DNA from 2 places in the Oceanotoga sp. genome. Region 1 is predicted to be linked to the other one. Evidence: riboswitches for the same ligand, from Rfam matches in the RefSeq annotation. Region 1 holds a riboswitch; the other holds the start of a gene.

What was found. Region 1 has a riboswitch for lysine ahead of PWP28_RS10245 (Na+/H+ antiporter NhaC family protein). Riboswitches for the same ligand answer to the same signal wherever they lie in the genome.
Positions count from the first base shown of each region.
Region 2: linked by a shared signal. The riboswitch ahead of PWP28_RS07765 (aspartate-semialdehyde dehydrogenase) and the one ahead of PWP28_RS10245 (Na+/H+ antiporter NhaC family protein) in region 1 are both predicted to bind lysine.

Region 1 is NZ_JASUSU010000036.1:6,475-23,320, reverse strand. It holds gene PWP28_RS10270 (HD-GYP domain-containing protein) at 1-738, opposite strand, end outside; gene PWP28_RS10265 (pitrilysin family protein) at 765-1,982, opposite strand; gene PWP28_RS10260 (polyribonucleotide nucleotidyltransferase) at 1,985-4,174, opposite strand; gene rpsO (30S ribosomal protein S15) at 4,271-4,546, opposite strand; gene PWP28_RS10250 (GNAT family N-acetyltransferase) at 4,707-5,144, shown strand; lysine riboswitch at 5,218-5,391, shown strand; gene PWP28_RS10245 (Na+/H+ antiporter NhaC family protein) at 5,467-7,080, shown strand; gene PWP28_RS10240 (FAD-dependent oxidoreductase) at 7,131-8,786, opposite strand; gene PWP28_RS10235 (PadR family transcriptional regulator) at 8,783-9,250, opposite strand; gene PWP28_RS10230 (AraC family transcriptional regulator) at 9,371-10,465, opposite strand; gene PWP28_RS10225 (hypothetical protein) at 10,572-11,171, shown strand; gene PWP28_RS10220 (DUF6530 family protein) at 11,215-11,694, opposite strand; gene PWP28_RS10215 (NAD(P)/FAD-dependent oxidoreductase) at 11,808-13,106, opposite strand; gene PWP28_RS10210 (hypothetical protein) at 13,240-14,469, shown strand; gene PWP28_RS10205 (PadR family transcriptional regulator) at 14,483-14,845, opposite strand; gene PWP28_RS10200 (DUF123 domain-containing protein) at 14,892-15,290, opposite strand; gene PWP28_RS10195 (PolC-type DNA polymerase III) at 15,319-15,879, shown strand; gene PWP28_RS10190 (alpha/beta hydrolase) at 15,876-16,805, opposite strand.
Region 2 is NZ_JASUSU010000022.1:5,413-22,258, forward strand. It holds gene PWP28_RS07760 (5'-nucleotidase C-terminal domain-containing protein) at 1-2,027, shown strand, start outside; lysine riboswitch at 2,117-2,292, shown strand; gene PWP28_RS07765 (aspartate-semialdehyde dehydrogenase) at 2,363-3,355, shown strand; gene lysA (diaminopimelate decarboxylase) at 3,339-4,565, shown strand; gene dapA (4-hydroxy-tetrahydrodipicolinate synthase) at 4,568-5,446, shown strand; gene PWP28_RS07780 (dihydrodipicolinate reductase C-terminal domain-containing protein) at 5,443-6,087, shown strand; gene dapD (2,3,4,5-tetrahydropyridine-2,6-dicarboxylate N-acetyltransferase) at 6,090-6,785, shown strand; gene PWP28_RS07790 (aspartate kinase) at 6,797-7,984, shown strand; gene PWP28_RS07795 (aspartate aminotransferase family protein) at 7,981-9,111, shown strand; gene PWP28_RS07800 (amidohydrolase) at 9,108-10,202, shown strand; gene PWP28_RS07805 (carbon-nitrogen hydrolase family protein) at 10,228-11,004, shown strand; gene PWP28_RS07810 (BglG family transcription antiterminator) at 11,185-13,242, shown strand; gene PWP28_RS07815 (PTS sugar transporter subunit IIA) at 13,272-13,748, shown strand; gene PWP28_RS07820 (PTS sugar transporter subunit IIB) at 13,775-14,050, shown strand; gene PWP28_RS07825 (PTS galactitol transporter subunit IIC) at 14,089-15,429, shown strand; gene PWP28_RS07830 (class II aldolase/adducin family protein) at 15,445-16,104, shown strand; gene PWP28_RS07835 (dihydroxyacetone kinase subunit DhaK) at 16,163-16,846, shown strand, end outside.

The DNA.
Region 1 (16,846 bases):
AACTTGAAGTATTCTTACCAAAGGATTTATTCTCTCCCCAGATAATCTCATAAATATTCCTTTTCCATCATATCTTTCATGATGTTCAAGTATTGCATCTATTGCTTCTTTAGATATATTATCTTTAAAATTTTTCATAGCTTTGTATCCAGATATTAAATGTGATTTTACAGTTTTATTTTCAAGATCTTCATAGTCATTTATAACTCTTTCTCCTAAAAAAGAATATCCTATATCATGTAAAAGACTTGCTTTTAAAAGTTGAAATGTAAATACATAAGGCATCTTTAAATTTACAGAGATTATTGAAGATATAATCGCCGTATTTATAGAATGTGCTGTTAAAGCTTCATCACCTATTGCATGAAAAAGATTCAAAACTATATTTTCTTCTTCAACAAAAGTTGAGTATATATCTTTTACTAATGTATTTAATTCTTCTGAGTTTTCATTCAATTTTGTTATATCTTTTACTTTTTCGAATTGATTAGTCCATGACTCATATTTTTGTTTTTCAACTACTGGAGGTATTTCTTTAAATATTATCTTTATATCTTTATCCATTTGAAAATCGTCTTCATCATAAACATATACCATTTTTATAGAATAATTTTTTAATTGTTGTATATCATGAGCAGTTAGAACTGTTCCTTCTGATAATAATATAATAGAATTTTTTGTAACATCCTCAGCAATTACATAACCTGGTTGTAAATCAGAAAATAAAACCTTTCTCATAATAAGTCCCCTCCATAATTAACCCTTTATTCGGGATTTAACATAGATGTATATCTATTAGAAGAAAATATAATATTTGAAGCTTCAATAACATCTTCCATTTGTACTTTTTGGATTTTTTCAACAATTTCATCTATATTTACAATTCTTCCATAAGTTAAATAAGAATCCAATGTGTTCATTCCAAGTGCTACATTACTTTCAATGTCTATAGTTAATCTACCTATTAATCTTTTTTTACCATAATTAAACCACTCATTTAAATCTTTTCTATCACTAAAATTATATATGGTTTCACTTAATCTATCATTATAATTTTTTATATTCTCAGATGTAGTAGCAGCAAATATCAAAAATAATCCATTTTCTCTATAGGCATTGTAATCCGTAGCAATCTCATATACTAATCCTTCTTCTTCTCTTATTTTATTGAATAAAAGAGAACTCATCCCACTTCCTAATAAAGTGTTCAATATGAGACTTGGATAATAATATTCACTTTTTTTATTTGGAGCTTTAAATGCATTTATTATATAATTTTGAGATAATTCTTTCTTTGTCTTTTTTATTAATATATCTTCTTTTTTTAATATCGGACTTTTAAAGTCATTATTAATACCAGACTCTCCAATATTCATCTCTTTAAATTTTTTCAATATTTTTTCTTCATCAAATCCTCCAGAAACTACAACTATTGTATTTGAAGGATTATAATGTTTTTTGTAATAAGGATAAAGTTTTCTATTATTTAATTCTCTAACGGTATGCTTATATCCTATAACAGGTCTTGCAAAATCTTCATCGAAAATATTTTTAGAAAGATTTTCAAAAGTTAAATCTACTGGATCATCTTCATACATTGCAATTTCTTCAAGTATTACATTTCTTTCTTTTTCTATGTCTTCATCTATGAGCGTAGCATTAAAAGTTATATCGGAAAGTATATCTATAGCTGTTTCTATTTCTATACTTGGAACTTTTGAGTAAAAAACTGTCATGTTTCTTGTAGTAAAAGCATTTAAACTTCCACCAACTTCTTCAAGAGGTTTTTTTATCATTATATTATTTCTATTTTTAGTTTTTCTAAAAACTGTGTGTTCTATAAAATGAGATATTCCAGCTATTTCTTCTTTTTCATGAGAAGAACCTGTTTTTACACAGTACATAACAGCAGCACTTCTCATAGTCTTTCTTGGGAGAAGTATAACATCCATGCCATTTTTCATTTTATGTAAACTGTACAAAATTAATTACCCCCATTTTCTTTTTCTATATCTTTATCTTTTTTTTCATCATTATTTGAATCATTTTTATCATTTGAAGTTTTCTCTGGTCTTGGAGCACGTTTAGGTTTTTCATATCCTTCTTCTTTTAATTGGAATTTAGATTGAGATTCTATACTTATTACTTCTACATTTATTTTATCATCAATTTTTAATTCAGTTGGTTTTTTTGACATATTTGAAATATGTAATAATCCTGATTTTCCAGGCAAAACTTCCACAAAAACTCCGTATTTTTCTACTCTTTTTATTTTTCCTTCATATACTTTTCCTTTTTCTATTTCAGATACGAGACCTGTTATATATTTTATTGCTTTATCTACCATATCTTCAGCCATACCACTAACTTTAACAATTCCTTCATCATCAATGGATGTCTCTGTATTATATGTCTCATTTATTTTCTTTATTATTCTTCCACCAGGTCCAATGACATCTCCAATTTTGTTTACTGGTATTGTAATGGTTTTTATTTTAGGTACAAATGGAGAAAGTTCTGGTCTTGGTTCAGATATAGCATCATACATTAAATTTAATATTTTTAATCTTGCAATTTTAGCTCTATCAAGAGCTTCACGCATTATTTCTTCATTTACTTTATCAACTTTTACATCCATCTGAAAAGCTGTTATTCCTTCTCTCGTTCCAGTAACTTTAAAATCCATATCTCCTAAATGATCTTCAATTCCAAGAATATCAGTTAACACTACATTTTTATCTTCTTCAAATATTAAACCCATGGCAACACCAGCAACATGTTTTTTTAGAGGTATTCCGGCATCCATCATGGACAAAGAAGCTGAACATACTGTAGCCATAGAAGATGAACCATTTGATTCTAATATTTCAGATACAACTCTTATTGTATATGGAAATTCAGATTCTGAAGGTATTAAATTTTTATGTGATCTTTCTGCAAGATGACCATGACCTATCTCTCTTCTTCCTGGGCCTCTTAAAGGTCTTACTTCTCCAGTTGAAAATGGTGGAAAATTATAATGTAACATAAATCTTTTATCTTCGTCAGAAAAAATAGTATCAACCATTTGAACATCCATAGGTGCTCCAAGTGTTGTTATTCCTAAAGATTGAGTCTCTCCTCTAGTAAAGAGTGCAGAACCATGAACTCTTGGAATGACTCCTATTTCACATGTAATAGGTCTTATTTCGTCTATCTTTCTTCCATCGGCTCTTTTATTATCATCTACTATAGATCTTCTCATGAGTTTCTTAAATATTTCTTCATAAGTTTCTTTTAAATAACTTTTCTTTTCAAGATAAAATTCTTCTGTCCATTTATCAAGATATAATTCTTCAAACTTTTCAAATACTGAATCCTTGAATTCCTTTAGTTTTTTATCTTTATTTTTTTTACCTTCTACCATAAGCGCTTCAAAAAGAGTTTCTTTATTTATTAAAGATTTAAAATCATTTATAAACTCTTCAGGATATTCTGGCACTTCAACTTCCCATTTTTCTATATTAAATTCAGATATAATTTCTTCTTGAATAGATATTATTTCTTTTATAGCCTTATGAGAAAAATTCAATGCTTCAACCATAATTTCTTCACTAACTTCATGTGCTTCTCCTTCAACCATTGTAATAGCTTCTTTTGAACCAGCAACAACTATGTCTATTTCTGATTTTGAAAGTTGTTCTTGAGTTGGAAAAGCTATATATTCTCCATCAATCAATCCTACTCTAACACCAGCTACAACACCGTTAAAAGGTATTGGAGATATATTCAAAGCAAGAGAAGCTGCTGCTATACTCCAAGTTTCAATAGAATCATCATTTAACATAGAAAAAACAGTTGATATTACCTGTATTTCATTATGAAAATCCTTTGGAAATAAAGGCCTTATAGGTCTATCTATAAGTCTTGAAGATAAAATAGCTTCTTCAGATGGTCTTCCTTCTCTTTTAACGAATCCACCAGGAATTTTTCCTATTGCATAAAATTTTTCTTTAAAATCTACTGTTAAAGGTAAAAAATCTGTTCCTGGTTTAGCAGTTTCAGATGCATTAACGGTTAATAATATTGTAGATTCGTTAAAAGTCAACAAGATAGAACCATGTGATTGTTTAGCCATTTTTCCATTTTCGATTCTAAGTTTTCTTCCGAATATTTCTTTTTCCCAAAATTTCATTCATTTCACCTCTCTGTATTAATTCATTTCATTATATTCTACCATATTTTATTGATTTTAATAACAAAAAAGCAGGGTTATTCTACCCCGCTTTGATTATCCTCTTATTTGAAGTTTTTTTATCATTTCTTGATATAATTCTGGTTTTTCCTTTTTCAAGTATTTAAGCATCTTTCTTCTCTTTCCAACCATTGACATCAAACCTCTTCTTGAATGAAAATCCTTAGGATGTTTTTTTAAATGATCGGTTATATGTTTTATCCTTGCAGAAAGAATAGCAACTTGAACTTCAACAGATCCTGTATCCTTTTGATTAATTTTAAATTCTTCTATAAGTTCTTTCTTATAGTCTTGTTCTAATCCTCTAGCCATCTTAATATCACTCCCAAATTTTATTCCTAAAACCAAGTAAAGGGTATTTAATCCACTAAACTGAGTAAAGGTAATATAATTATACAATATTTTATAATAAAGTGTCAATGAACTTTATGTTATAATTATAGTAATAACTTTTATTGTTTGAGGTGTATTTATGAATATTTCTATTTTTTCTTTTTTATTTAAAGATGTAGATTTTTTTAAAATGGCTTATGATATTAGAAAAAAAGTCTTTATCGAAGAACAAAATGTACCACCAAATCTTGAATTAGACGGTTTAGATGCAGGTTGTATTCACTATGTTCTTATACATGACGAAAATCCTGTTTGTACTGCAAGAGTAAGATATTTAAATAGTTCTGAAGTTAAACTCGAACGTGTTGCAACTATATATGAATTCAGAAAAAAAGGTCTCGGGAAAGAACTTATTAACTATATTGAAAGTGATTTATTGAAAAGAAAAGTAAAAAAGATAACTTTGAATTCTCAACTTTCTGCAAAAAAATTTTATGAAAAATTGGGTTATAAATCTATTTCAGATATTTTTTTAGAAGCTGGAATTGAACATTTAAAAATGGAAAAATATTTATAAAGTTACCTTATTTACATTTATTTAATTGAATTATTTTTTTTTGATGTTATAATCTGTACGAAGTTAATATGTTTGTAAGAACGGAGGAGCACTAAAGATCAGTAATCTAAATTGAAATCTTGAGGAAGATATGATTTAGATGAAAGGCGATAGTGCCGAAGAATATGAGTTTTCCTCAACTCATACTTCTGGTTATAAAGAAAATATCTTTATAATTGTCACACTTTTGTGGAGAGCCGTTCAGCTAATTTGTCATTTAATTAGTGCTTCTCCACAGGAGAAGCACTTTTATTTTATCATTTTTTGAAGGAGTTGTTTTTTTATGGATTATGGTTTTTGGTCTCTAATTCCACCTATCGTGGCAATTGGTTTGGCTTTTTTAACTAAAAGGGTTTTATTATCACTTTTTGCTGGAATTTTATCTGGTGCTTTAATCGTCACTCAGGGAAATATTATAGATGCTTTTGTAAAAATAATAAAATTAATGTGGGATAATTTAGAATTTTCTAATTTTAAATCCTTTGAATCATTTAATGATTCTTGGAATTTATTTATTTTATTATTTTTAATAATTCTTGGAATAATGGTAGCTTTGATATCAAGAGCTGGTGGTGCTCTTGCTTATGGAAATTGGGCATCTAAAAAAATAAATTCAAAAAAAGGTGCTTCTTTATCAACTTTTTTACTCGGAATTTTAATATTTTTAGATGATTATTTCAATTCTTTAACAGTTGGAACTGTAATGAAACCTGTTACTGATAAACATAATATTTCTAGGGCTAAATTAGCTTACATAATAGATTCAACAGCTGCCCCAATTTGTATAATTGCACCTATATCAAGCTGGGTTGCAGAGGTTATTTCACAATTAACTCAATCAGGAGTTGGCACAGGTGAACTTTCTAATTTTAATCCTTATAATGTATTTTTAAGTTCTATATTTTTTAATTCTTATGCAATCTTGACAATTTTTATGGTTATACTAATAAGCGTTAAAAAATTTGATTTTGGCCCTATGTATGAACATGAATATAATGCTGAATTTAATAATGATTTATTTAATGGTAATAAAGATGCATCAAACGAAGTTGAAATGGATGTTATTCCTGGTAAAAATGGTAAAGTTATTGATTTAGTTCTCCCGGTTCTCGTATTAATTATATCTATAATATCTTTTATGCTTTATACAGGAGATTTTGTTTTATTTGGCGGAGAAAATAATCTTGCAGTAGCTTTCGAAAATATGAATTCTGCTTTTGCATTATTCTGGGGTGGGTTAATTTCTTTAATTTTTACTATAATTTATTTTTTAATTAGAAAAACTATAAATTTTAAAGAGTTTGGTTCTCTATCTTATAAAGGTTTTAAAATGATGCTACCAGCAATAAAAATATTAATATTTGCATGGACAATAGGATCTATTATAAGAAACGATCTTCAAACTGGAGAATATATCGTAAGTCTTGCAAGTGATAATTTCCCTATAGAAATAATGCCTGCATTATTTTTTATAATATCTGGAATTGTATCTTTTTCAACTGGAACAAGTTGGGGAACTTTTGGTATACTCATTCCAATAGCAATCCCTATGGCTTTACATACAGGAAGACTTGATTTAATAATTCCTATGGTATCTGGTGTTCTTTCTGGTGCAATATATGGAGATCATGCTTCACCTATATCAGATACTACCATATTGAGTTCAACAGGAGCAGGTTGTCATCATATAGATCATGTTCAAACTCAATTTCCATATGCAACCACAGTTGCAATAATATCATTTACAGGTTTTTTAATAGTTGGTTTTTTAGCTAAGTTTGGATTATTAATTGCAGGATCCATTAGTTTGATTTTTGGATTTATCACCTTATATTTTGCAGTAAAAATATTACATATTAAAACAGAAAAAAAATATTCTAAAAATATATCAAAATAAAAAAAAGAGTTAGTTCATATCACTAATATTGAACTAACTCTTTTTTATTTTTATTTATGCATTTTTTTACTTTTTTTTGCGTTTGAATAAACTCTAAATCCACCATTTAAATTATAAACTTTATAACCATTCAATTTTAAAATCCTATATGCAATATATCCTCTTAATCCCATTGTACAATAAGTTATATAAGTTTTATCTTTTTCAAGCATATTCAAATTTTTTCTCAATTCAGATAATGGAATATTTATAAAACTTCCCTCTTTTATTATATTATTATCATTTATTTCATCTTTATTTCTGACATCTAATATAATATGATTTTCAATTTCTTTAATTTTATCCCAATCAATAACTTCTATATCACCTTTGATTATATTATTAGCAACAAAACCTGCATAATTAACAGGATCTTTTGCTGAACCAAAAGGCGGTGCATAGGTTAATTCTAATTCTTCTAAATCCCAAACTTTTAATCCAGCTTTTATCGCTGTTGATATAACATCTATTCTTTTATCGACTCCATCTTCTCCAACAGCTTGAGCACCAAATATCTTTCCATCTCTATTAAAAAGAATTTTTAAAGTTATAAGAGAAGCACCAGGATAATATCCGGCATGAGACTTTGAATTGGTAATAGAACTAATATAATCTATTTTCATTGCTTTTAGTCTTTTTTCATTTAACCCAGTTGATGCGATAGTCATATCAAATATTTTAGCAATAGAAGTGCCCAAAGCACCTTTATATTTTTCTTTATTTCCATAATATATATTATTAGCTGCTATTCTTGCCTGTTTATTAGCTGGACCTGCAAGAGGTATAAGGTTCTTTTGTCCACTTATTAAATTATTAATTTCAACAGCATCACCAACGGCATATATACTTTCACATGAAGTTTGCATATATTCATTTACTTTTATTCCAGTATTACCCAATTCTAAACCGCAATTCAAAGCCAATTCTTTTTCAGGTATTACACCTGTTGACATTATAATTACATCAAAGTTTTTACTTTCTCCATTAGAAAATAAAACTTTTAAAAAATTATTTTCCTTTTCTATTTTAGTAACAGCATTTGAAAGATTTAATTTCAAGCCTTTATCATTACAATGATTGTGAATTATAGAAGCTATTTCATAATCAACAGGTGTCATTAATTGATCGGCCATTTCAACTATTTCAACACTTTTACCTATATGTAATAAATTTTCAGCCATTTCTATACCTATAAATCCTCCACCAACAACAAGAATTTTTTCTCTATTTTTTATATATTCTTTTATATTATCCATATCTTCAACATTTCTTAAAACAAAAACACCTTCACTTTGAATACCTTCAATTCTTGGTTTTATAGGTTTAGCACCAGGAGATAAAATTAAATAATCATAATTTTCAAAATAAATATTTTTATTATTTAAATTTTGAACTTTAATTTTTTTATCAATTTTATTTATTTCTATAACTTCATTTTTGGTTCTTACATCTATATTTAATTTGTTTTTAAATGTTTCTGGAGTTTCTAATAATAGTTGATCTCTTTCTTTTATTATATTTCCTATATGATAAGGTAATCCACAATTAGCAAAACTTACATGCTCTCCCCTTTCAATAATAATTATTTCTATTTTTTCATCCAATCTTCTTAATCTTGCTGCAGCTGTTGCTCCTCCAGCTACTCCCCCAACTATAACAACTTTCATATCTGATTACTCCCTTCATTCAAAAATTTTATTATACTTTTTTCAAGTATATTTATTTTATCTAAAAAATTTAAAATATCATTTTTTTTCTTCCAATCTAAATCAGAAAGTTCTTTAATAAGATTTTTTATATTATTTTTAATTTCATAGTTCACATTTTCACAATTACAATTTATAACAAATTGAACTTTATTAAATGTCTTATCTATTAATTCATTTGATATATTTAAACTTTTAAAATAATTCAATCCTTCTTCTGTAAAAGTATATACTTTTTTCTTTCCTTCTTTTTTATACTTTATATAACCATCATTTTCTAATTTTTTTAAATGAGGATAAACACTTCCAGGAGAGATTTTTATATTTTGTTTCGAACAAAATTTCATAAAATCATATCCAGTAAGTTCTTTTTTAGAATACAAATAATTTAAAATAGTAGCTTTTATAAATGGAATATTTTTCATATTTCACCTCTTAATATCGTTAACGATATATCGTTTTCAATATATTTTATAATAAAAAAATATTTTTTTAATTAATTTTCTTTATACTTATTATTACATTTTAAAAAATAAAAACAGTAATCAAATTATATGATTACTGTTTTTATATTGTATAGGAGTAACTCCTACTTTTTTTTTAAAAATAAAACTGAAATAACTTTGATCATTAAACCCAATCTCTGAGTATATATTTTTTATATTTAAATCTGTATATTTTAAAAGATTTTTAGCTTTTTCTATTTTTCTATCTATTATATAATCATTAATAGTTTTATTCATTTCTTTTTTAAATATTTTGCACATATGACTTTTAGATATTCCTATATTTAAAGAAATTTCTTCTAATTTTATATTTTTATTTAAATTTTTTTCTATATATTTTATTATTTTTTTTACTTTTAAACTATATTTTTTTGTGCTATGATGTATTTGAATTTGTTTTATATCTTCAATAAAACTTATTGCATTTAGTTTTAAAATAGTCATATTTTTTATAGATTCTATTTTTATCATATATTTATATAATAAATCATAAAATAACTTTTTCTCATTAAATATATCTATCGCTATATCTATTAAATCTGATATTAAAATGATATATAAATTTTTTATAAGTCTAAATTCATTTTTATTATAGTTCAAATTTTCTATTGATTCTATTAAAAAAGATAAATCTTCTTTAACTTCATCAAATTTTTTATTTTTAAAATTATTAAATATTTTATCTTCCATATTAAAAAAATATTTTTCTGTTTCGGTTTCTATAGTTTCTTCTATTTCATTATATTCATTATCAAAATTATAATTCAAAAGGGTATTTTCATATATTTTTTCTATAATATTATGATTATTTTCAATAAGATTTTTCAAAAAAATTGAATAATACAAAACAGATTTATTTAAATTATGATTATCTCTTTCATCTATTTTAACTATAATATATGATTCATAATACTTAAAATATCCAATCAAATAAATTTTATTTTTTATTTTTTTTATACTTAAATATCTGTCAGTGTTTTTTAAAATTTTTATTATATTTGAATTTATTATACTTTTATATTTAAATCCATCATATAAAAGAACTATTTGAGTCTTTTCCTCGAAAATATAAGTATCACAATCAGTCATATAGAAAGTATATTCACATATCTTTTTTATTTTATCATTTATCATATTTCCACCTCAATATTTTTATAAAAATGATAATATAACTATACAATTATATCATATTATAATATATAATCTTATTAGAATGGTGTTTTAGAGGAGGAATAATGAAATGAAGGTTTTTTTAGTTAAATATCATGGATTTATAGATAAAAATCCAGATGTTTTATTTTTAAGAGATTATTTTTTTGAATTGTTAAAAAGATATGATAAAGACTTGTTATCTTATAAAGGTATACTTCAAAAAATAATTAATAATGTAGAATCGGGAAATTTAAAGATGAATTTCTTCGAAAGAATATTGAATAACTTATCACATTATTCTGGGCATAGTATATTTTACTGGAATGAATGTATAAGAGAATTTGACTCAAGAAAAAAATTTTCTTTTTTTAAAGAAAATAAGTTTAAAATTGACAAAAGAGCTGTTTCTATAATTAAACAATCTTCAAATGATTTTATACTAATATCAGAAAATTATCTTACAGAAAAATTAATTAATTCAAAACTTGAATTTGCTTCACTTGACAAAAGTTATTTTAATTATATTTTTCATAGTAAAAATTCTTATATTAATTTCAATAATAATTCTATAATTAGTTTTATTTCAAAAAAATGGGATATCGAAAAAGAAAATCTAATTTTATTAGAAAATACAGATATTATAGATTCTTGTTTAAAAAATGATTATTTTAAAAAAAGAATATGCTAAAAAAGATTAAAAGCCAAAAATTTGAATAAATTTTTGGCTTTTTTTAATATCCCATTTCTTTTAATATATTAGATAACACTCTTAATCTTTCACTTAATATTTCATCATCTTCACTTAATGATTGCATAAATAATTTAATATCTTCATCAATCATTGGATTATCCTTACATATGGAAACATTCATCGCATCTCCTTGTAATCCTATTCTATCTATCAAATCTTTGTCTGGATCATAAAACTTTGGAAATTTATAAGCTTCACCAAAATAAGATTTTGTTTTACATATTAAAATTGCTAAATCAAGAATTCTATGAATCGGCAATTCCTCTGATTGTCTTGACCATTTTTCTCCAGTATGTCTCCATACTTTAGCAGATATATCTAATTTTCCTCTATCATTCCATTGAGCTAATCCCAAAGATAGGCCTTTTGCATCGGTATTATATGCTTTTCTTCCATCAATATTTTCATAATTCTCAGAAATAATAACTGGTTTGTGTTTTAAATTTACTGGTATTTTCATAATAATTCTCCTTTTTATTTTAGTAATTTACTAATTTAGTAAATTACTAAATATTATATCAAAAAAATAAATAATTGTCAATCAAAAAAAAATAATGCCTAAAGGCATTATTTTTATATTTTATTAGCTTCGATTACACCATGACAAGTTGCATAAGTTATAGATCTTGTCCATCCCGAACAATCTCCTATTATTCTTACATTATTGAAATAATCTGTATTAACTTTATTTCCATAGAATTTAACTTCTACACCATATAAGAGATTATCAGAATAAGTTATTCCTGGAACAATTTCATTTAAAGTTTCCATAAAATCTATTATAGATTCTACTGTTTTTCTAGGAAAAACAAGGTTTAAATCTCCAAGTATATAATTATTTTGATTTAAAGTAGGCTCTACTCTACCTATTTTTTTTGTTCTTTTAGATTTTTTAAAATCTTCGTATGTTTGTAATATAACTTTATTTCCTCCTGCCAAAATATTAGATAATTTTGATATATATGTTCCATATCCAACAGGATCATTAAAAGGTTCTGTAAATGAATGTGTTACTAATATCGCAAAATTTGTGTTTTTTGTCTTATTTTTTGAATTTGCATGTCCATTTACAGTTACAAAATCATCATATTTTTCAACAGTAACTTCACCAGAAGGATTATTACAAAAAGTCCTCACAGTATATCCTGTTTTAGTTTTGAGCTTTATTTTGAATTCATACATTTTATCATTTAATTCTTGTACTATATGATCAGGTAACTCAAATCTAATTCCAAGATCTACTTTATTATTAGATAATATTAATTCAGGGTTATCATCTATAATATGTTTAACCAATTTATGACCACTTCTGCCTACTGCTATTACAATATCATCATACTCTTTTATTTCGTCTTTATTATATACTTTTATTAATTGATCATTTCTTTCTACTTTTTTTATATTCGAATCAAATATAAAATTTATATTTTCATGTTTTGAAAATTCTTCATATATTCTATTAACAGTATCAACAAGAATATCTGTTCCTATATGATAAAATTCTGATTTTATAGGCTCAAAACCTTTATTATAAAAAGTTTTATATAAATCATCATCTTCAAATGAATTTCCATGTTCTATATTTTCATCATACTCATATTTTCCATTGATTTTTTTAGCTAATTCAGCTTTTTCAAGAAAAAAATTCACAACATCTCTCTGTATTTTTTCTGGTATCTCAAGATCTCCACCCATGTTTTTGGATACAAAAATTTTACCATCATACTTTAAACCTCCAAAACCAGAGGTTTCGATATTTTTACCTCTTTCATAAATATCAACTTTCATATTTTCTATTTTTCCATTTTCCATAATGCCCTTTATAAATCCTATTGATGCAGCACCAAAACCTATAACAGCAACTTTTTTCATAGTTGCACACCTCCGAAATTATAATAAAAACACAAAAAACATTATATCATAAAATTGCTTCGTTTGTTTCAGATTTTTTTAAGTTAAATAATGTATAATTACTCTAATTTATTAAAATATGAGGAGGGGTAACATGAAAAGAGCTTTAATTACTTTTTTTATACTAATAATAGCTTTATTATCTTTTTCAAAAGATTATAATTTTATATTTAAAGATGGTTTAGTTAATTTCATTAAAATGAGTCCAGGCAAACATAAAATTGAAAATAATGCAGAAATTATGTGGGTAATAGGTTCAAATGGATATTCTGTATCATATGAAGATTTTTCTCCAAAATTTAAAATCATTGATATAAAAGATTATTCTTACAATACATTAAAAGAAATTGAAAATAATTATTATTTAGTAGACGATTCTAATAAAATAATTTATTTTAATAATAAAATTAATAGTTGGGTAGAAATTTTAAAAGAAGATTTTGAAGTTTTCAATTCTAATAAAATATTAAATATTTCATCAGATAAAGATGTTTATGTTGGACTTAAATACGATGCAAATTGGAAAAATTTTTATGAATTGAAGAGTAATGGAAATTTTAAAAGAAGTATCGAAATAAACAGTGATTATAAAGGTAAAGGTTATACATTCTTGATAAGTACAAATATTAATTCTGATCCAAACTATTACTATTCGCAAGTAAGAAATGTAGAAACATTTTCAAAATCTGCCATGGGAGATTCGAATTTTTCAGAAAATATAAACAATGATATTTATACAGTAGAATTAAGAGATTTTTCAATCGATTCTAATAAAATAATTTTAAATCTATATGAAAAAGATATAATAAATTATGAAGACAGAAATTTAATAAATTTTACACCTTACTCAAGTAATGGCTCAAAAAATATGCTTAAATATAGATTAATAGAAAACGCTGATTATAATGGACTTGGATTAGACATAAATTCTGGTGAAGTTTTTATAAGTGAAAAATTTGATGATATAGATTTTCCTTTAAAAAAATCTTTTATAGATAATTATGCCAAAGATGAATTGATAAGATTATCTTTAGGTGAAAGCTGGAATATGAAATACAAGATAGAAAAAATTTCAGATAAAAATTTCAAATCACAATCAACAAGAATTATGGAATATAAAATATCGATTTATAATTATGATGATAAAATTCAAAAAGTATCCATATTATCAGATTCTTTGGGAATGAGTATTGAATCTATAAAATTTGGAAATAATATATCCAATATTGAAAATAATTCTAAAGAAAATATTATAGATATAAATTTTGATATAAGCAAATCTTCAGATTTAATAATAACATTAAAATATTTATACAATAATTAAAACAAACAGGGAATTATCCCTGCTTGTTTTTTATATTTGCCAATCTATCACTAAAATGATCAAGATAATCTTTCATAATTACTATTTCTTCTTCTATACTATTCAAATATTCTAAACCTTTTTGAGTTATATTATATATCTTTCTTGGTGGAGAATATTGAGTATCCCAATTTGATTCTATATAACCTTCTTCTTCATAAGAACTCAAAAAAGTATATATTCTTCCTTTATTACTTACTCCTTTTAGATTTATTCCAAATTCTCCAAGTTTTTTTCCTATATTATAACCATGTATGGGTTTTTCAGCTATTATTAAAAGTAAAAAAGCTGACATTAGCCATCCTTTACCTTTTAAAACATTATTGCATCTTTTCATATTCATTCTCCTCTTAATAAAGTCTTTAAAAATTATAATTGATTTTTTAATCAATTATAATATTTTTTATTTCTAAAAAAAACTTTTCATTGTCATCTATAACAAATAAATTAGATTTCACTTTTAAATCTGAAGCTCCAAATCCATCTATATATTGAAATTTTTCTGATAATTTCTTAGAAATTTCTTCTTCTCTATATATTCCATCTGGTATAATAAAAGAAAAAAGCACATCTCCTTTATCAAGTAAATTATCTATATGCCAATGTTTTTTGTATTTACCTGATTTATAATCTATATGTCGTCCAACTCTTTGATGTAAATTTTTCATTGCAGACCCAACATACGCATAAATTCCAGGATTTAATATATATTTCTTTTTTCTTATTTCAAAACTTAATTCATTTTTTAATTTTAATAATATTATATATGTACCTTTATTCATAAATTCACCTCATAGAAAGGAGTTTTATATGTTAGATTTATTAAAAAATAAAGAATTTTTTATCCTCGACACTGAAACAACAGGTCTTTCACCTAAAAATGGTGATAAACTTGTAGAAATAGCTATTTATAAGATAAATATCACAGACGATGATAAAGATTATATCATAAAAGATAGATTTATAACTTTATTGAATCCAGAAATTCCTATACCTTATTATGTATCAAAAATTCATGGTATTTTTGATTTACATGTTAGAAATTCTCCAAAATTTTATGAAATTAGTGATGATTTATTAAATTTTATTGGCACTGGTATTCTCGTAATTCAAAACGCTAAATTTGATATAGCATTTCTGAATAGAGAACTTGAACTATGTAGAAAAGATGAACTTTTTAATCCTGTAATAGATACAATAAAAATGTCTCATAAAGTCTTTAAAGGTGAAACGAGACATAATTTAGATATAATCTGCCATAGATTAAATATATCTACAAATGTTTCACGACATAGAGCTGAAGGTGATGTAATTCTAACAACCCAAGCTTTTTTTAAGATGAGACAGAGAATTTTATATACTGGTTTTTAATACTTTTCCAAATAATTAATAACCCAACTTCCAACTATTTTTTTAAATAATATACTTGTTTTATGTCCTGTTGGTATTTTCTTTACCTTTTTATTTGGTAATAATTCTATAAGTTCATCTGTAGACCTTTGAGGTATTATTTTATCAAATATTCCCCTTATAAATAGAACATCCTGATTCACAAACTTTGCATAACTTAAAGGATCATAATGATAACAAGTTATAGGTGTCTTATTAAATATATCTTCAATTGAAGATATATTTTTTTTAACTAAAGATAATGCATCTTTTCTGTATTTTATGCAGCTTTCTTCGTTTCTACATCCAAAAGAATTTCCGTATTTTTCATATGCATCTCTGACTCTTTGTGTATATGGAGAATAAAAATTTATCCATCTCCAATTACCTCCAGTTATCATTAAAATTCCTTTTTTTATTCTTTTATCTAAAGCAAGAGACATTGTACCTATTATCCCACCAAAACTAACCCCCATTAAATATAGTTTATCTTTTTTATATCCTTTAAAACATTCTATTAAGTCTATTGTTCTTCTTATATCTTTAACAGAATTATGAAATAATTTCACACATTCTTCAGGCTCAGAAGAATAAAAAGGATCTCCAGCTATCATATTTGAAGGTTTCCTATTTAAATGATACGGTAATATAACAACAGATGTTCTAAAGCCATTTTCTCTAAAATATCTGGCATACCATTCTAAATATTCTATATTTCTTGGTCCAATACCATGAACAAATATTATATCCCCTTTTATATTTGAATAAGGTTCAAATACATGTACATATTGATAATTATTTTCTTTATAATGCTCTTCATTATAAACTGCTTTGAATTTATATACTTCATAGTCCTGTTCACTCTTTATAGAATATTCAACAGGAGTTTTTTCATAATCATATATCATATTTTTACCCCCATATAAAATATTTATCTTATTTGAATTAA
Region 2 (16,846 bases), on a different contig from region 1:
AAATAAGTGATGAATCCACAGATGATAAATTAAAAATTGATGAAATAACTGATGAGTCTACAAATATACAACAAAAAATAGAATATTCAGATAACGGCAAAAAAATAAATATGATAATAATAGCTACGAGTGATATACATGGAAGATTTATGCCTTATGAATATGCTATAAGAAGTGAAAATAAAAAAGGATCATTAGCTCAAATTTCTACAATAGTTAAAGAAATAAGAACAAAAAATCCAAATACAATAGTTGTAGATGCTGGAGATACAATACAAGATAATTATGCTGATATATTTATAAATGAAACAAAAAATCCTATAATAGAAGCTATGAATTACATAAATTATGATGCTTGGATACTTGGAAATCATGAATTTAACTTTGGTATAGAACCATTAAAAAAAATAATTAAAGAGTTCAAAAATGAAGTAATTTCATCGAATATATATGATGAAAGTGGTAATAGACTTGTAAAACCATATACAATATTAGAAATAGAAGATGGAATAAAAATAGGAATAATAGGAACAACCCATCCGGATATAATGAAATGGGATAGAGAAAATTTAAATGGTTATACAGTTACAGATCCAGCAATAGAGACAAAAAAAATAATAAATGAAATTAAAGAAAATGTAGATTTTATATTATCTGTAAATCATATAGGAATGAAAACAGATGAAAAAGATATTACAGGAATAAAAAATATCCTGAATAAAAATCAAGAGATAGATGCACTTATATTTGGACATGACCATAAGAAAATTCAATCATATTATTATTCAAATGGTCAAATATATGAAAAACCACAAAATCAAATTAAAGAAAAAATGATTCCTATAATAGAGCCTGGAAAATGGGGAGAAACCTTAGCAAAAATAGAAGTTACTTTCACAAAAGAAAATGGAAAATATGAAATAAAAAATAGAGAAGAAGATATAAAAATAAGTTTAATAGACATACAGACAAAAGAAAAAACAATAGAACCGGATCCGGAAATTGTAAAAATATTAAAACCATACCATGAAAAAGCCTTAAAAGATGCTGATACAGTAATAGGAACTTTAATGGGAGGAGATCTTGTAGAACCAAATCAAATAGAAAATATACCTCAAGTATGGCTTGAACCATCAGCAATGATAGATTTAATAAATAAAGTTCAAATATACTATGCAAACAAATTAACAGAACAAAATGTTTTTATATCTGCTGCTGCTGCATTTAGAGAAGATGCAAATATAAAAAAAGGATCTATTACAAAAGCTGATATATCAAAAATATACAAATTTGATAATACTTTATATGTATTACAAATGACAGGTAAACAATTGAAAGAGTATATGGAATGGAGTGTAGAGTTTTATAATCAATATCAGAATGATGATTTAACAATATCTTTTACTCAAAGACCCGGATATTTGTATGACATGTTTACAGGAATAAAATATCAAATAGACATATCTCAACCAAATGGAAATAGAATAAAAAATTTAAAATATATGAATGATGAAGAAATAAAAGAAAAAGATAAAATAAATATAGCTGTCAATAATTATAGAGCTAATACACAATTATTGACTCCAGGGATAATATTTCAAGAAGAATTACCAAAAGTAATAGCAAAATCAGACTATACAACTTTATTAGAAGATGAAAATATAAGAGAAATGATAATAAGATATATAAAAGAAGAAAAAAATGGAATAATATTTCCAACAAAAGATGATAATTGGAATATAATAGGAAATAATTGGAATTTAGTAAAATGGCATAAAATGATGAAATTAATAGAAGATAAAAAAATAGAAGTAGATCCTTATACATCCGTAAAATGGGAAAATATAAAAGATCTTGCAAAAAATATAATCTTAAAATATAAAGTTATAAAAGGTGATTGGTTATTAAAAATTTCAAGAATGTATGGAATAGAATATATGAAAATAGCCGAAGAAAATAACATAAAAAATCCAGATTTAATATATCCAAATCAGATATTTACAATACCTGAAAATTATATTGAATAATAATGAAAAATATTTCAAAAAATCATATGTTAAAATTTAAGTAATGAAAAAGTCAAAATACTATGTTATTTATATATACATACAAGTAAATAAAAAACGGAGGCGCAATCGAGAAAAGTAAAATCATGGAGCATTGAGAAAAGCTTTGAAATGATTTGAAAGGCGAGATTGCCGAAGAAAATAGAATTCTCAAACTATTTTTTGGGTGTATGATAAACAATCATACAACTGTCACGAATCAATTTCGTGGAGAGCCGTAAAAATCATATAAAAATATTTTTTATATAATAAACTCTCTACGTTAATCGTAGAGAGTTTTTTTTGGAGGTGTAAAAATGAAAATAGCGGTAGTTGGTGCAACAGGAGCGGTTGGGGAAAATATGGTAAAAATATTAGAAGAATTAAAAATAAAAATTGAAAAAATAGATCTTTATTCAAGTTTAAGATCAAAAGGGAAAAAAATAAAATTTAAAGAAAAAGAAATAATTGTAAAAGAATTAAATCAAGAAAGTTTTAATGAGGAATATGATTATGTATTATTTTCTGCAGGAGCATCCGTATCAAAAAAATATGCTCCTATTGCTGCAAAACATGGAAGTGTAGTGATAGATAATTCATCGGCTTTTAGAATGCAAAAGAAAATTCCACTTGTAGTTCCTGAAATAAACAAGCATTTATTAAAAAAATATAAAGGAATAATATCAAATCCAAACTGTTCTACTATACAAATGGTATTAGCTTTGAATCAAATACAAAAAAACATAGGAATAAAAACGATAGTAGTATCAACATATCAAGCCGTTTCAGGTGCTGGTAATCTTGCAATAAAAGAACTTATTGAACAGTCAGGAAATATAAAAAATGATAAAAAAATATTTTCAAAACAAATAGACAAAAACTTAATACCAATAATAGGAGAAACATTAGAAAATGATTTTACAACAGAAGAAGAAAAACTTATAAAAGAAACAAATAAGATATTTAATTCAAAAATTCATATTATTCCTACTGCAATAAGGGTACCGGTTATTTACGGCCATTCAGAAAGTGTTTATATAAAAACAAAAAAAGATACAAATAAAGAAGAAATAAAAGAATATATATTAAAATCGGAGCATGTAAAAATATATGAAAATGATTTATTGACCCCTAAAGATGTTGAAAATAGTAACATAACATATGTAAGTAGAATTAGGCAAATAAAAGAAAAAGAATATGCATTATGGATAGTTGCAGATAATTTAAGAGTTGGAGCTGCAACAAATGCTATAAGAATAATGTTAGAGCATATGAAAATAAATGGTGTTGATCATGAAGAAAATATATAATGCTATAAAACAAATAAATAAAGTTGAAAAAACTCCATATTATATATACTCTCAAGAACAAATAGAAGAAAATATAAAAAATCTTCAAGAAGCATTTAATTGGGCAGATTTCAAAGAATATTTTGCAGTAAAAGCTACACCTAATCCTCATATATTAAAAATAATGAAAAATAAACAATGTGGTGTTGATTGTAGTGGAATAAATGAAATAAAACTTGCAAAAATGGTTGATTATAAAGGTCAAGATATATTTTTTACTTCTAATAATACAACAGAAGAAGAATATAAATATGCAATAAAAAATGAATGTATAATAAATATAGATGATTATAAACATATAACCATGATAAAAAAAATAAAGCAAAAACCAGAAACAATAAGTATGAGAATAACCCCACTTCTAAAAGTTGGAAATGGAATAATAGGAAATCCTGAACAGTCAAAATTTGGCAATACTCCAGAACAGATAAAAGAAGGTTTAAAACAAATAAAACAAATTGGAATAAAAAAAATTGGATTACATACAATGATGGTATCAAATGAATTAAAAATAGAAACTTTGTTAAAAGTATACAAATATATATTCGATTTTGTAAGTCAAATAAAAGAAGATTTAAAAATAGAATTAGATTTTATAAATTTAGGCGGTGGAATTGGATATAACTATGAAAATAGAGAAAAACAAATAGATATTCAAAAGCTTGGCAAAAAAACGCAAGAAATATATTCAAAAAGTTTTAAAAAATTTGAAAATACTCCAAAAATATATATGGAAAGTGGAAGATACATAACAAATAATGCCGGATATTTAATAACTAAAGTAATAAATATAAAAAAAACATATAAAACATATATTGGGGTAGATGCCGGAATGCAAAATCTTATGAGACCTGGAATGTATGGAGCATATCATGAAATAGAAATAATAAACAAAGATTTAGAACAAAGAAAAGAGAATATACAAAAATATGACATAGTTGGATCATTATGTGAAAACAATGATAAATTTGCAATAGACAGATTATTACCAAAAGTTCAAAAAGAAGATCTATTAATAATAAAAGATGTTGGAGCACATGGTTTTTCAATGGGATTTAATTATAATGCTAAATTAAAATCAGCAGAATATCTAATAGAAAAAGATAATATAAAAAAAATAAGAAGAAAAGAAACATTTGAAGACTATATACAAACTATAATGGAGGTATAAAAATGTTTAAAGGCACAGCAACCGCGTTAATAACACCTTTTAATAAAGAAAAAGAATTAGATATAAAAAACTTTGAAAAATTAATAAATGATCAAATAGAAAACAATATAAATGCACTTGTAATACTTGGTACTACTGGTGAATCGCCAACCATAAATGAAAAAGAAAAATATGAAATAATAAAAAAAGCTATCGAAATAACCAATAAAAAAATACCAATAATAGTAGGAACAGGATCAAACGATACAAAAAAAATTTTAAAAAATAATAAAATAGCTGAAGAATTAAATGCTGATGGATTATTAATTGTTACCCCATATTACAATAAAACTACACAAAATGGACTATATGAAAATTATAAATATATATCTCAAAATACAAAATTACCTATAGTACTATACAATGTACCATCAAGAACAGGATTAAACATAGAACCTAAAACTACAATAAAACTTTTGAAAAATATAGAAAATATAATAGGAATAAAAGAAGCAAGTGGAAATATATCTCAAATAAATAAAATATTAAATGAAAAGCCTAAAAATAAATACCTTTACTCTGGAAATGATGATCAAATAATACCTATAATGGCTAATGGTGGTGATGGAGTTATATCAGTTATATCAAATTTAATACCGAAACAAATATCAAAAATGACAGAAAATATTTTACAAAAAAAATATGAAGAAGCATTAGAAATAAATAATAAATATTTAAATTTAATGAATATGATGTTTGAAGAAGTAAATCCAATACCGATAAAATATGCTATGAGTTTAAAATATAAAACAGAAAACACATTAAGATTACCATTAATATCTGTTACTAAAGAATTAGAAGAAAAAATAAAAAAAGAAATGAAAAGAGTTGAAATAATATGAAATATGGATTAATAGGGTATAAAGGAAAAATGGGAAATTCGATAAAAAAGTTGATGGATGAAGAAAATCACCAACTTGTATATAAATTAGATAAAAACATAGAAGAAGAAATAGATATACCTCAATTAATAATAGATTTTTCAAATAAAAGCCTTATAGATAAGGTAATAGAAAAAACACAAAAATATAAATCAAAATTAATAATAGGAACTACAGCATTAGAACAAAAAGACATAGAAAAATTAAAACAAATATCTCAAAATACAGCTATAATACAAAGTTATAATTACTCTATAGGAATACAATTATTAATAAAAGCAGCTCAAATGATAAACAAACAAACACTAGATTGGGATAAAGAAATATCAGAAATACATCATAGATTTAAAGTAGATAAACCTTCAGGAACGGCAATAATGATAAAAAATTCTTTAGACCAAGAAATAAATATAACTTCTAAAAGATTAGGAAATGTATTTGGAGAACATGAAATAAATTTTTCTTCTCTTGAAGAAATAATAACTATAAAACATCAAGCACTTACAAGAGATGTATTCGCAAGAGGAGTATTAAAATCTGTAAATTATATAAAAGATAAAAAAAATGGATATTACACATTCAAAAATGTTATGGAGGGTTAAAAATGGACTCATTTCAAATAATAGAATATATATCAAATTCAGAGAAAAAAACACCTTTAAAAGTTTATCTAAAAGGCGACTTAAATTTTTTAGAAAAAGAAGAGAATTATTATGGTGATGAAAAAAATGGAATATTATTTATTGAAGAAAAAATTTTTCAAAAAATATATCAAGAAAATAAAGAAAAAATAAAAAAATTTAAAATAGAATATGATAGAAAAAATTCAGCTATACCACTTGCAGATTATTCAAAATATAATGCAAGAATAGAACCTGGAGTTAATATAAGAGAAATGGTTGAAATAGGTAGTAATTGTGTGATAATGATGGGTGCTGTAATAAATATAGGGGCAAAAATAGAAGAAAAAACAATGATAGATATGAATGTAGTAATTGGAGGAAGAGCACAAATAGGAAAAAATTGTCATATAGGAGCCGGAGCTGTAATAGCTGGAGTTATAGAACCACCAAGTGCTCAACCAGTGATAATAGAAGATAATGTGTTAGTTGGAGCGAATGCAGTAATATTAGAAGGTGTAAAAATAGGGAAAAATTCTGTAATAGCTGCAGGATCTATAGTTACTAAAAATGTTGAAGAAAATACTGTAGTAGCAGGAGTGCCAGCAAAAAAAATAAAAAAAATAGACATAGAAACAAAAAATAAAACTCAAATAATGGAAGAACTCAGAAATTTATAGGAGATGAAACAATGAATATAATAGTACAAAAATATGGTGGATCATCTGTTGCTGACAGTGAAAAAATAAAACAAATAGCAAAAAAAATAAAAGAAAAGATAAAAGAAAACAATAAATTAATAATAGTAGTATCGGCTATGGGAAAAACTACAGACAATCTCCTCAAATTATCAAAAGAAATATCCAAAAAACCAAATCTTAGAGAATTAGATATGCTTTTAACTACAGGAGAACAAATATCTGCCTCATTATTATCAATAGCATTAAACGAAATAAAAATAAAAGCAAAATCTTTAAATGCATATCAAGCTGGGATATATACAAATAATGAATACAATCACGCAAAAATAGAAAAATTTGATACAAAAAATATATTAAATCATTTAGAAAATTATCAAGTACTTGTTATAACAGGATTTCAAGGAATTAATCAAAATGGTGATCTAACAACACTCGGAAGAGGTGGCTCAGATACATCAGCAGTAGCATTAGCTTCCTCTTTAAATGCAAAATGTGAAATATATAGTGATTACCCTGGTATATATACAATAGATCCTAAATTATATCCGAATGCAAAAAAAATTAAAAAAGTTAATTATGATGAAATGTTAGAAATGTCAAGACTTGGCTCAAAAGTATTACATTATAGATCTGTTGAAATAGCCAAAAAATATAAAACAATAATATATTGTGGAGCAACATTTAGTGAAGAGGAGGGCAGTTATATAATGCCAGGCATAGAAGACTCAGTAGTTACAGGATTAAGTGTTGACAGAGGTCAAACACAAGTTAATATAATAAACTTACCAATAAATTATAGTTTAATAAATGAAATATTTAAAATAACAACAGAAAAAAGTTTCAATGTAGATATGATATCCATAATAAATGCAAATGATAAAATAAATGTTTCATTTAGTATAGTTGAAAATGATAAAGCAGATATGGACGAATTTTTAAAAACACATTTAAAAGAATTTAAAGATGTGAAATTAAGCTATAGATATAATTTAACAAAAATATCTGTAGTTGGAGTTGGAATGAGAAGTAGCAAAGGAGTTGCAATGAGATTTTTTAAATCATTAGATAAAATACCTATAACTCTTGTAACAACATCAGAAATAAAAATATCTGCTTTAATAGATGAAACAAATTTATCAAAAGCGATAAAGAATATAGCAGAGGAGTTTAGCTTATGAATTATTTAAAAATGTATGATTCATTTGATATAGAAATTCAAAATACAGATAGAATGTATATATATGATATAAAAGGGAATAAATACATAGATACTTTTTCTGGAATAGGAGTAAATGCATTTGGCCATAGCTATAAACCATTAATAGAAACAATGGAAAATAAAATGAAGAAGTTTATACATATATCAAATTTAATTTTAGATAAAGAAATACTTCAAGTAAGTGAAAAAATATCAAAAAGAGTGGATAAAAAATCAAAAATATATTTCTCAAATTCTGGAGCAGAAGCAATAGAAGCTTCTTTAAAAGCAATAAAAAAAATATCAACGAAACAAAAAAATAAAATAATTTACTTTACAAATTCATTTCATGGAAGAACACTAGGAGCTTTATCAATAAATGGATTTGAAAATCTAAAAAAACCATTTTATCCATTATATGAAAATACTGTAGAATTACCTTTTAATGATTCAAAAAAATTAAAACAATATTTTGATAAAAATGCAGAACAAATAATAGCTTTATACATAGAAACTATACAAGGATCAGGTGGAGTAAATCCAATAAATCAAGAATTTGCTAATACTATAAATGACTTAAAAGAAAAATACAATTTTGTATTAATAGCTGATGAAATACAAAGTGGACTTGGAAGAACAGGAAAATTTTATTCATATGAAAATTTTAATATAAAACCTGATATAATAACATCAGCAAAAGCACTTGGCGGAGGATTACCACTTGGTGCAACAATATTCACAGAAAAATATGCAGATATATTACAAAAAGGAGATCATGGAACAACATTTGCACCAAATCCAGTAGCTATAAGTGCTGCAAACTATCTCATAGAAAATATAAACGAATTGATGCAAAATGTAAATGAACTATCTCCTTATTTTATGAATAAATTATCAAAGCTCTCAAAAGTAAAACAAATAAGGGGAAAAGGATTTATGATAGGAGTAGAAATAATAAAAGAAGATCCTGAATTAAAACAAAAAGCTTATGAAAATGGAATATTATTAAATATAATAAAAAATAAAACTATAAGATTATTACCTCCTTTAAATACTACAAAAGATGAGATAGATGAAATAATAAAAAAATTGGAGAGTGTAATATGATAAAAAGTGCTGAAGAAATAAGGCATCATCTTCATATGAATCCTGAAATCTCATTCGAAGAAAAAGAAACTACAAAATATTTAAAAAACCAAATAAAAGCTCTTTCGAAATACTATAAAAAAGAATTAAAAATATATACACCTTTGGAAACGGGATTAATAGTAGAATATAGTTATGGAGAAGGAAATTACGTACTATATAGGGCTGATATAGATGCATTAGAAATAAAAGAAACTACAGAATATGAATACAAATCAAAAAATGGAAAAATGCATGCATGTGGACATGATGTACACACATCTATACTCTATGGACTATTAGAATACTTATTAAAAAATGAAATACAAAAAAACATATTATTATTATTTCAACCCGGAGAAGAAACTGGTGGTGGAGCTTTAAAAATACTTCAAACGGGAATATTAAAAAAATTTTCAATAGAAAGAGCACATGCTCTTCATGTAACAGATGAATATGAAAAAGGGACATTATATACCAATGATGATATACTATTCTCATCTGCAATGGAAGTAAACATAGAAATTATTGGTAAAGCTGCTCATTGTGCATTTCCTGAAGATGGTATAAATGCAATGGAAGCAATGATAAATTTAATACAAAAAAGTAAAACAATAGAAAATCCTGAAAAATATATATTTGCAATGGGAAAATTAAAATCTGGTAATATAAGAAATGTAATACCAGAAAAAGCTAAAATAGAAGGAACAATAAGAACAAAAAAATCTAAAAATGCTGAAATAATATATAAAGAAATAGAAAAAATATTAGAAGAAATAAAAAACGAAATGAAAATAGATTATAAAATTGAAAAAGGCTCATTTTATAAAGAAGTAAAAAATGATGAAATATTATATCAAAAAATTATCAAAAAAATACCTGAAATTAGAAAATGTGATTACAAATTTACTGGAGAAGATTTTGGATTTATCAGTCAAGAATATCCATCAATAATGTTTTGGTTGGGAACTAAAATAGAAAATCATTATGGACTTCATTCGCCAAATTTTTTGCCAGATGATCAAAATATAGAAATTGGTAAAAATTTTTTAATAAAAACATTAGATATATAAAGGAGGCTTAAAAATAAAATTATCAATAGTTCAAATGTATTCTAAATTCAATGATATAAACCAAAACTTAGAAAAACATATACAATATATAAAAAAAGCTCATGAGAATAATTGTGACACAATATTATTCCCAGAGTTATCATTAATTGGTTATGATCTTAATCAAATTAGCAATTATAAAAGCACATATGAACAAGAACAAATATTAAAAGAACAAGCATTAAAGTATCAAATGAATATATTGTATGGAACTATTCATGAAACAAATGATAAAAAATATATAACACATAAATTAATAAACAAAGATAAAGAAGAAAAAATATATAAAAAAATACACTTAGGTAAAAATGAAAAAAAATATTTTAACGAAGGAAATGAAATTCCAATATTCCAAATACAAAGTAAAAAAGAAAAAATATCAATTGCTTTTGGAATATGTTATGATATGCATTTTCCTGAATTATCTTCAATATATGCAAAAAATAATGTAAAAATAATATTTTCGCCTCATGCATCATATATAAATGCAAATATGAGATTAAAAATATGGAATAAATATATGATGGCAAGAGCATATGATAATCAATTATACATAATAGCTTGTAATAACATATTTTATAAAGATGATCAAATATTGGGAGGTGGAATAGCTGTTTGGAATAAAAAAGGTGAAATAGAAATAAAAGAAGAAACAAATAAAGAAAAAATGATAATACATAAAATAAATCCATTCCAATATGAAGGAAAAAGAAGTAATTACTTAAAAGATAAAAAATATGAACTATACAAAAAATACATATAAAAAGACAAAAAATGAAATAGAGCTATTTTATATTAAATAGCTCTATTTTTATTTAATCGCTTATAATTGGTCTTTTTGGTGAATTTTGGAATAGACTATAAAAAACCTTCCAAAAAAATGGCAAAAGAATGTAAATTGACTGTAACCTAATTTACAACTATAATTAAAACGGTGATCAAAATGTTAAATCAAAGAGAATTAGAAATAATTAAATTTCTTATAGAAAATAAAAAAATAAGTTCTGAAGAACTTTCTGAAAAATACAATGTATCAGAAAGAACTATAAGACAAAATATAAAAAATATAAACGATTTTCTAAACATAAAAGGACTATCAAAAATATATACAAAAAATAGTCTTTATTTTATGGATACAGATCAAGACTTTCAAAAAATACAAAATATATTTTATGATATAAGATTATTAACTCAAAATGAAAGATTAGATCTAATGGAATTATATTTATGTTTAGAAGATAGTTTAAACCTTACAAGAATATCAGAAGAACTTATGGTATCAAGAACAACGATAAAAAATGATTTCAATTATTTGATGCAAAAATTATTAAAATATAATATACATTTCAAGTATTCACAAAAAATAGGTTATTACATAGAAGGAAATAAAAGTACTTTGAATGATTATATATACAACAGATTAAATAAATTTTGTAAATATTTTATAAAAGATAATATAGAAGACTCATTTCAAAATAAAATAAATGAATTATTTCTTGAAAAATTACCTAAAAATATAAAAATAAGTATAAAAGAATTTTTGAAAAATATAGAAAAAAAATTACAAATAGAACTCACAGTTGAATCATATAAAATAATATTTTTAAAAATAATATTGATAATGCTTAAAAAAAATTGTGACATAGAAAATAGAGAATTATATGAAAGTTTTTTGAAAGATACTCAAGAATATAAAATAATAGAAAAAGATATAAAAATCTTATCAAAAAAAATAAAATATGAATTTACAAAAGAAGAAATACTTGAAATAACTGACTATATAATGGGAATGACAATATCGCATAATAACGATTATTTTCTTGAAAATTGGATACATGTTGAAATATTGGTTAAAATGTTAATAAATACATTCAATAAAATGTCAGAAATAGACATAAGTAATGACAAGATATTATTCGATTTTTTAATATATCATATAAAACCTACATTGTATAGAATAATGAGAGGGTTAAAATTAGATAATATGATAATAGAAGACTTTGTGATAAAAGAAACTCCTGTTATAGAAAAAACAAAAAAATTAATAAAGATAGCAGAAAAAAACTTAAAAATAAAATTTCCAGAAGAAGAAATAATATTATTAGCTTATCATTTTAAAGCGGCGATACAAAGAAATATAAACAAAAAAAATGTGAGAATACTACTAGTATGTGGACTTGGTTATGGTACATCAAAATTATTAGAAAAAACAATATTAGAAAATTTCAAAGTAGACATAATAGATACGATACCAAATCATAAGCTTCAAGATGCTTTAAAACAATATAAAAATATAGACATAATACTAAGTACGATAAATATAAATACAAAAACGGAAAAACCAATAATAAAAATAGATCCTTTCAAAGAAAATGATGTAATAGAAAAATTAGATGAATACAAAATAGAAAGAAATCATTCGAAAATAAAAATAACAGAAATATTTGAAATAATAGAAAGTTCACAAAAAATAAAAAACAAAGAATTACTTGCCGAAAGATTATATAAAAAATATCCAAATATATTTATAAACAATTTAAAATCAAATGTAAAAAATATATCAAATTTTATAAATGAACAAAATGTAAAAATAATTCAAAAAGCTGAAAATTGGGAAGATGCTATAGCAAAAGGTGGTGAACTACTACCTTTAAAAGGAATAAAAAAACAAGACTATATAAATCAAATGCAAAGAATAGTAAAAGAATACGGTACTTATATCGTATTTGATGAAGGTGTAGCAATACCACATGGTTCTATCGAACCAGAATTAAAAAACTTTGTAATGAGTATTTTAGTCTTAAAAGAACCGGTATACTTTCCGGATGGCCGAAGTGTAAATATATTATTTTGTTTTGCGACAAATAATAAAAATTCTCATATGTTCTTTTTAGATGATTTATTCTATATGATGAGAAATCTAAATATTAGAGAAGAATTTACAAAATTTAAAGAAGAAAAACAATTAATAAATTTCATAAAAAAAATACTATGTGATTAAAAAACCTCTAATAAAAAGGAGTCAAAGAAATGTTGGAAATATCAAATTTACTAAATGAAGATTTAATACTATTAGACTTAGAAGCAGAAGATTGTGAAGACGCCATAAAAAAGATGTCAAGTAAATTAATTGAAAAAGGATATGTAAAAGAAAGTTATAAACAAGCAATACTCAAAAGAGAACAAACATTTCCTACAGGATTAGACACGGGAGAAATCAAAATAGCTATTCCACATACAGACTCAACACATGTAATAAAACCTGGAATATTTGTAGCGAAATTAAAAAATGAAATAGAGTTCAAAGACATGGGAAATCCATCTAATAAATTAAAAATAAAAATGGTATTCATGCTTGCAGTAAAAGATCCAAAAGCACAAGTACCAGTGCTTACAAAATTGATGGGAATATTTTCAGATCAAGAAGGAATAAAAAAAATATATGAATCAAAAACAGAAAAAGAATTATTAAATTCAATATTAAACACAATTGATTCAAAAAAATAAAACACAAAGTATGGGGAGGAAGAAATATGAAAAAAATAGTTGTAGCATGTGGTTCAGGAGTAGCAACATCTCAAACAATAGCATCAAAAATTGATAGTATGTTACAAGATGAAGGAATAAAAGCTAGTGTAGAAGCAGTAGATATAAAATCTTTAGACAATATAATAGATCAAGTAGATGTATATGTAAAAATAGTTTCAGGACCTACAAATTATGATATTCCAACTATAAATGGAATACCTTTCTTAACAGGAATGGGAAGAGATGCAGAATTTGAAAAATTAAAAGAATATTTAAAATAAAATTTTTTTAAACGATAAAAAACAGGGGAGGTTCTAACATGTTTGCCGATATTCTTAATTATATATTAGACTTAGGTGCAGCAATATTTTTACCTATTATAATGATAATACTCGGATTAATTATGAAAATGAAACCTAGAAAGGCGATAATTGCTGGATTAACACTTGGTGTGGCTTTTACAGGAATGAACTTAGTGTTAGGATTTATGTTTGATACAATAAGTCCAGTTGCACAAGAATTTGTAAAAAATACAGGGATACAATTTAATACAATAGACGTTGGTTGGTCACCTATGTCAGCAATATCATGGGCTTGGCCATATGCGCTTTTAATGTTCCCAGTTCAAATAGTATTAAATATAATAATATTAGCTTTAAATAAAACAAATGTATTAAATGTAGACTTATGGAACGTATGGGGAAAGATATTTACAGCCACTATGGTAGCAGCTATAACAAACAGTGTAATATTAGGATTTGCTGCAGCTATAGTACAAATAATTTTAGAATTGAAAATTGGAGAATTAAATCAAAAACAAATATATGAAGTAACAAAAATACCTGGAGTAACTTGTACACATTATATGACATTACAATGTGTAATAATGAATCCTGTAAACAAATTATTAGATTTTATACCAGGATTAAAAGATTCGAAAATGAATGCTGATAAATTAAAAGACAAAATAGGAATATTTGGTGAAAATAGTGTTATGGGTTTCATAATTGGTGGAATAATAGCATTAGTTGCAGGTTATACAGTTAAAGATTCATTAAATATAGCAATAAAAGTTGCAACAGCATTGGTTTTATTCCCAATGGTAGCAAAATTATTCATGCAAGCTTTAGCTCCAATAGCTGATGCTGCTGGTGAATATATGAAGAAAAAATTTAAAGATAGAGAAATATTTATAGGATTAGACTGGCCATTTATGGCAGGACAATCAGAAATATGGGTTGTAGCTATATTATTAGTTCCATTAGAATTATTATTTGCAATATTAATGTCAAAAATGGGACTTAGCAATATATTACCTCTTGCAGGTATAGTAAACATAATAGTGGTTGTTCCAGCTTTAATAGTAACAGGTGGAAATTTAATAAGAATGCTTATATTAAGTATAATATTCACACCGTTTTACTTATTTGTATCATCAAGTTTTGCTCCATTTGTAACAGATCTTGCAAGAAAAGTAGGTACTATAAATATACCTGATGGTCAAATGATATCATATTTTGGAGTTGAAGCTCCTTTCTTTAGATGGATAATTTCAAATGGACTTGCTGGAGATATATTAGGTATAATTGGAATGATAATATTCGCAGTATGTTATTATTTCTTTGTAAAAGAAATGAAAAAAAGAAATGCAAACTTATAAAGGTACGGTGATAAAATGTTAGAAAATTTAAAAAAAGAAGTAATAAGAGTTGCAGTACACGCTCAAGAAACAGGACTTTGCAAACACAAATCAGGAAATTTTAGTATAAGAGATAAAGAAACAAACTATGTAGTAGTAACTCCTTCGGCAGTTGATAGAACAGAACTTACAGTAGATGATATGTGTGTTTTAGACTTAGATGGAAATGTAGTTGAAATAGTAAATAAAAATAGAAAACCATCGAGTGAAACAATGATGCATCTTGAAATATATAAAACAAGAGATGATGTTTTTTCAGTTGCACATACACATTCAAAAATGGCAACATCATTTGCAGTTCTTGCAAAACCAATACCTGCTATAATTTATGAAGTTGCTGGTTTTGGATTGAAAGATGGCATAGTACCAGTTGCACCATATGGAAGACCTGGTACAAGAGAGCTTGCATTAAGTGTAGTTGAACCAGTTAAAAGATCTGATATGTTCCTACTTGAAAAACATGGAGTTGTTGCGGTAGGTATAAATATAGATGATGCATTATTAAAAGTTGAATATGCTGAAGAACTTGCTGAAATATATTTCAATGCTTTATTAATAAATGGAGGAAAAGAACCGGATGCATTTACTCCAGAAGAATTAAGAGGATGGAAATACCCTGAAAAATTTCAAAAATAAATAAAATAAGACACTCTTATATTAAAAATATAAGAGTGTCTTAAAAATGGAGGCAAAAATGAAAAAAATAATAAATAATCCAGAAAATTTTGTCAAAGAAACTGTTGAAGGAATAAAACTTGCATATCCTGAAAAAGTTGATACACTTGAAAATGATTTTAGAATATTAATAAGAAAAAATAATCCAAAAAAAAATAAAGTGGGAATAGTTACAGCCGGTGGAAGTGGACATCTCCCAGTATTTCTTGGATATGTTGGAGAAGGCATGATAGATGGATGTGCTATAGGAAATGTATTTGCTTCTCCATCATCACAAAAAATGTATAAAATGATCAAAGCTTGTGACTTTGGAAAAGGTGTTTTATGTCTGTATGGAAACTATGGTGGAGATAGAATGAATTTTGAAATGGCATGTGAAAATGCAGATTTTGATGACATAAAAACAGCTCAAGTTCTTGTGAAAGATGATGTTGCTTCTGCAGATGAAAATAAAAAAGATACAAGAAGAGGAGTTGCGGGTCTTGTATATGCTTATAAAATAGCTGGAGCAGCGGCAGAAATGGGATATGATCTTGAAAAAGTAGTGGAAATAACTCAAAAAGCTTTAAATAATATAAAAACAATGGGTGTAGCCTTAACACCATGTATAGTCCCAGAAGTTGGAGAACCTACATTTAAAATAGAAGAAGGTAAGATAGAAATAGGAATGGGAATACATGGAGAACAAGGAATAGAAATAAAA